Regions from separate parts of the Glutamicibacter sp. FR1 genome, predicted to be linked through region 2. Evidence: riboswitches for the same ligand, from Rfam matches in the RefSeq annotation. Region 2 holds a riboswitch; the other holds the start of a gene.
What was found. Region 2 has a riboswitch for glycine ahead of gcvP (aminomethyl-transferring glycine dehydrogenase). Riboswitches for the same ligand answer to the same signal wherever they lie in the genome.
Positions count from the first base shown of each region.

Region 1: linked by a shared signal. The riboswitch ahead of ACLQ8T_RS14880 (D-serine/D-alanine/glycine transporter) and the one ahead of gcvP (aminomethyl-transferring glycine dehydrogenase) in region 2 are both predicted to bind glycine.

Region 1 covers NZ_CP178602.1:3,096,028-3,098,209, forward strand. Annotated here, with positions in the region: gene ACLQ8T_RS14875 (heavy metal translocating P-type ATPase) at 1-137, shown strand, start outside; glycine riboswitch at 446-544, shown strand; partial or broken gene ACLQ8T_RS14880 (D-serine/D-alanine/glycine transporter) at 864-1,076, shown strand; gene ACLQ8T_RS14885 (hypothetical protein) at 1,137-1,280, opposite strand; gene ACLQ8T_RS14890 (hypothetical protein) at 1,284-1,544, opposite strand; partial or broken gene ACLQ8T_RS14895 (GMC family oxidoreductase N-terminal domain-containing protein) at 1,545-1,673, opposite strand; gene ACLQ8T_RS14900 (GMC family oxidoreductase N-terminal domain-containing protein) at 1,699-2,112, opposite strand; gene ACLQ8T_RS14905 (FAD-dependent oxidoreductase) at 2,113-2,182, opposite strand, start outside.
Region 2 covers NZ_CP178602.1:2,703,863-2,706,044, forward strand. Annotated here, with positions in the region: gene gcvP (aminomethyl-transferring glycine dehydrogenase) at 1-1,076, opposite strand, end outside; glycine riboswitch at 1,241-1,338, opposite strand; gene ACLQ8T_RS13015 (SGNH/GDSL hydrolase family protein) at 1,441-2,182, opposite strand, start outside.

The sequences.
Region 1 (2,182 bases), 390 kb from region 2:
TCGCCTACAACACCGCGGGCATCCCCGTGGCGGCCCTGGGCCTGCTCAACCCGATGATCGCGGGTGCAGCCATGGCAGCCAGCTCCGTGCTGGTGGTGCTCAACTCGCTACGGCTGCGCCGTTTCGGAAAGCACTAGCACCAGCCGGGAACAACCCCTGGGGCGTGCCGCGTGAGAAATTGCGCTGCATGTCCCAGGGGTTTTGCCCATGGCCTTCGTCATACCGGTGGCCTACGGCGTGGGAGGCGGAGATCTGTGCTGTGCATTCCCGGAGCGGGAGATCGCCGGATGCGAATCATTACGAAAGCCCAAACACGGTTTTCCGCGTCATTTTTCCGGGGAATCGTCTAGCCATGCGAATTAGCGGGGTGCGAAATATGAAAATGCGATTTGCGCCACATTGAAGCTTCTGCGCATACTGTGATGGCAATCACCACATATGCCGCTGATGCGTGGCGGGAGAAACCCGCCCACACCATGGGCGGGCGCCGTAGGAGCAATTTCCTCCCCGGAAAACTCTCAGGCACCCGTACCGCCACGACTAGGCAAATCTGGAAAGCAGTGCGGTACGGCCGCACTCACCGAAGGAGCAAGCTTCGCCCAGTAAACGGGCCGAAGTGAAAACTCTCAGGTCGACATGCAGATTGGGGAGGGACCAAGAACAGTGCCGCACCGAGCGCACCGGATTCGAGGTACTCCCCGTGGCTGGCCTGGTCCCTGCTCTTTGCGCAGCGTGCCGGGCAAGCCTGCTGGACTGCTCCGATACGGAAGTGTTCATCGAAGCGAGACTGCACTCCAAGCCAACCCGGCTTGGAGGCAGATCAGCTTCGGGGCGTCACGCCACACTCCTGGAAGGCAACCAGCATGAGTACCACCAGTTCTGACCCCACTCTCGAGCGCGGGCTCTCCAATCGACACATCCAGCTGATCACCATTGGCGGCGCGATCGGCACGGGCCTGTTCATGGGCTCCGGCAAGACCATTTCGGTCGCCGGCCCGTCGGTCATCTTCGTCTACATGATCATCGGCTTCATGCTCTTCTTCGTCATGCGCGCCATGGGCGAGCTGCTCATCGCTTTGGACCTCGTTGCCCGGGTACACCTCCCGGGCACCCCAGTCCTGGGCCAAGGCGTCCTGCTAGACCATCGCGCGGCAATGCTTCATCGAGTACACGAACGCCTCCAGATCCCGCGGATCATCCAGGGCATTCAAATCGATGTTCACCGGATCTTCCAGTCCAGGTCCGCTCAGGGTGATCTCGGCACGGCTGTGCGGGGTCACGATTCAGGAGTGCAGGGTGGATGCGGTGCCCTCGATCGGTTCCATGCCCGGGGAGTACATCGGCACGGCGAAGAAAATCGGCTGGGTGTCCGGGCGGTCCAGGTCTGCGCGGGAGCGGGAGAACATGTGCGATTGCGAGACCGAGACCCCGGTGCGCGGGGCAGGAATGTCCCGGGTGGTGGTTTCGGCGATCATCGGAGCCAGCAGATGGTCGTGCAGGTTCTTGCCCACCTGGTCCAGCTCATGCAGCGGCTCTACGCCCACTGCCCGGAGCTCGGCCGCCGGGCCGATTCCTGAGCGCAGGAGGATCTGCGGGGAGCCCAGGGCGCCGGCGCTGAGCACCACCTCATCGGCGCGCAGCTCCTGCAGCTGCCCGTCCTTCTGGTAGCGCACGCCCCCGCGGTGCCGGATTCCAGGATCACCGAATGCACTTCGGCGTCGGTGATGATCTCAAGACGCTCGCGTACCGGCTTGAGGTAGGCCTTCCAGGTGTTGATGCGTTCGCCGCCAACGACGTTGATCTGCTCCTTGGACACGCCGTCCAGCTGCTCGCCGTTGTAGTCGGGGTTGAACTCGATGCCGGACTGCACTGCCGCGTCGATAATCGAATGGTGGATTTCATCCAGCTCGTAGTCGTTGTCCACCGGCACCAGCCCTTCGGTGCCGTGGAACTTGCTGGCGCCGCCGGAGAGGAGTTCTCGATATCCTTGTAGATCGGCAAGACGTTCTTCCAGGCCCACTGCTCGCCGCAGTCCTTGGCCCAGCCGTCGTAGTCCTGCGGGGCGCAGCGCACCCAGATGGTTGCGTGCAGCACGTGCGATCCGCCGAGCACCTAGCCACGTGGCAGGTGCATCGGCTTGTTGGCGGCCCCGGCCATCGGGACCGTGTGGTAATCCCAGTCT
Region 2 (2,182 bases):
TGCTTCAGGCCGGCTGGGCCGTGGTAGACGGCGTACATCGATGCGCAGATGGCCAGCAGGGCCTGCGCGGTGCAGATGTTGGAGGTGGCCTTCTCGCGGCGGATGTGCTGCTCGCGGGTCTGCAGCGCCAGGCGGTAGGCGGGAACTCCGGCGTTATCGGCCGAAACGCCCACCAGGCGGCCTGGCATGGAGCGGGTCAGGCCGTCGGCAACAGCCATGTAGGCTGCGTGCGGTCCGCCGAAGAACAGCGGCACGCCGAAGCGCTGGGTGTTGCCCACGGCGATGTCGGCGCCCTGCTCGCCCGGAGGGGTGATCATGGTCAGCGACAGCAGGTCGGCGATCACGGTCACCATGGCGCCAGCTTCCTTGGCGGCGGCGATGATCGAGGCGTGGTCGGCGATCGATCCGTTGTTGCCTGGCTGCTGCAGCACGATGCCGGAGATGTCGCCCTCGGGCAGGCCGGCGGAGAGGTCGGCGACCTCGATCTCGAAGCCCAGCGCGTCGGCGCGGCCCTGCACGACCTTCAGGGTCTGCGGGAAGATGTTGGAGTCCAGGACGGTCTTGCCCTTGGCCTTCTTCTTGTTGGCGCGGCGCATCATCAGCACGGCTTCGGCGGCGGCCGAGGATTCGTCCAGCAGCGAAGCGTTGGCGATCGGCAGGCCGGTCAAGTCCATGACCATGGTCTGGAAGTTCAGCAGGGCTTCGAGGCGGCCCTGGGAGATTTCTGGCTGGTACGGGGTGTAGGCGGTGTACCAGGCAGGGTTTTCCACGATGTTGCGGCGGATTACCGCTGGGGTGATGGTGTCGTAGAATCCCTGGCCGATCATCTGGGTCTTCATGACGTTCTTCGAGGCAAGCGCACGCAGGTGGGCCAAGGCTTCGGTTTCGCTCAGCGCATCAGGGATATCCAGTGCGGAGTCCTGGCGGATACCTGCCGGAACGGCGGTATCGATCAGTGCTTCCAGGCTGTCGTAGCCCAGGGTCTGAAGCATGGTGGCAACGTCGGAAGGACGCGGGCCGATATGGCGGGAGACGAATTCAGTATTCGCTGGTGCCGAAGTCTGCGTGATGGTCATGGTGCGGGTATCTCCATGGGATCTGTCTTGGCGCATGCCAAAGGAAGGTCTTTTTACCTCCCCATCCCTGTTTCATAACCTGAGAGTTTTACGCATCCAGCAAACCAAGCCGGGTACTTGCACCTTCGGTGAACCGGAACGGGCCGGTTTCTTTCCAGAGTTGCCTCATGATGGCGGTACGGGTGCCTGAGAGTTTCCTGGGGAGGAATTGCTCCTACGGCGCCCGTCCATGGTGTGAACGGGACTCTCCCGCCATCCGTCTATGGCGTGTACTGCCGGCCGGAGACCTGCAGCACACCACCATGTTACCCGCCTCGCCCCCAACGTCAAACAGGAGCAGAAACAGGAAAAGTCATAAACGCGTTCAGTTTGCGCCGGCAGTTAAACGGATGTAATCGGGATACTTCGCTGATAAGGAATCTCCCGATGAGGTGCCGGTGAGCCGTCGCTTGATCCACGGAGCCAAATGCTCCCTGGCCCAGCCCAATTCCTGCTTCAGTTTCTCGCCGCGCGAGTTCACCGCCAGCTCCGGCAGCGACGGCTGGTGGATCTTCGCAGACCAGTTCTCCTCGGTGATCTGCCCGGCGCCAAGCACGTCCAGGACCTTGGAGGCCATCAGCGTGTGGCCCAGCTCATTCATGTGCAGCCGGTCCGGCGCCCAGTAGCGCAGGTCCGAGAATTCACGCCAGCGCCAGTAGTCGGCGATCAGCGCACCGTATTCGTCCGCGATTTCGCGGACCTTCTCGTTGTAGACGGCAGTGCGCGGACGGGTCTTGGAGAACAGCGGCGAGTCCACGGTGTCGAAACCGGTGAACAGCAGCACCGTGCTTCCGGCTTCGGAAAAACGGCGCACCATGCCGGCATAGCCGCGCATCAGCGCATCCAGGTCGGCCTTGGGCCGCAGGATGTCATTGCCGCCGGCGTAGATGGAGACCAGGTCCGGGCCCAACGCAAGGGCCTGGTCCAGCTGCTGGTTGATCACCTGGCCGATCTTCTTGCCGCGCACGGCCAGATTGGCGTATTCCCATTCTCCTTCGGCGCAGAGCACCTCGGCCACCCGATCCGCCCAGCCGCGCACCTGGTTAGGGCGGACCGGATCCGCGTCG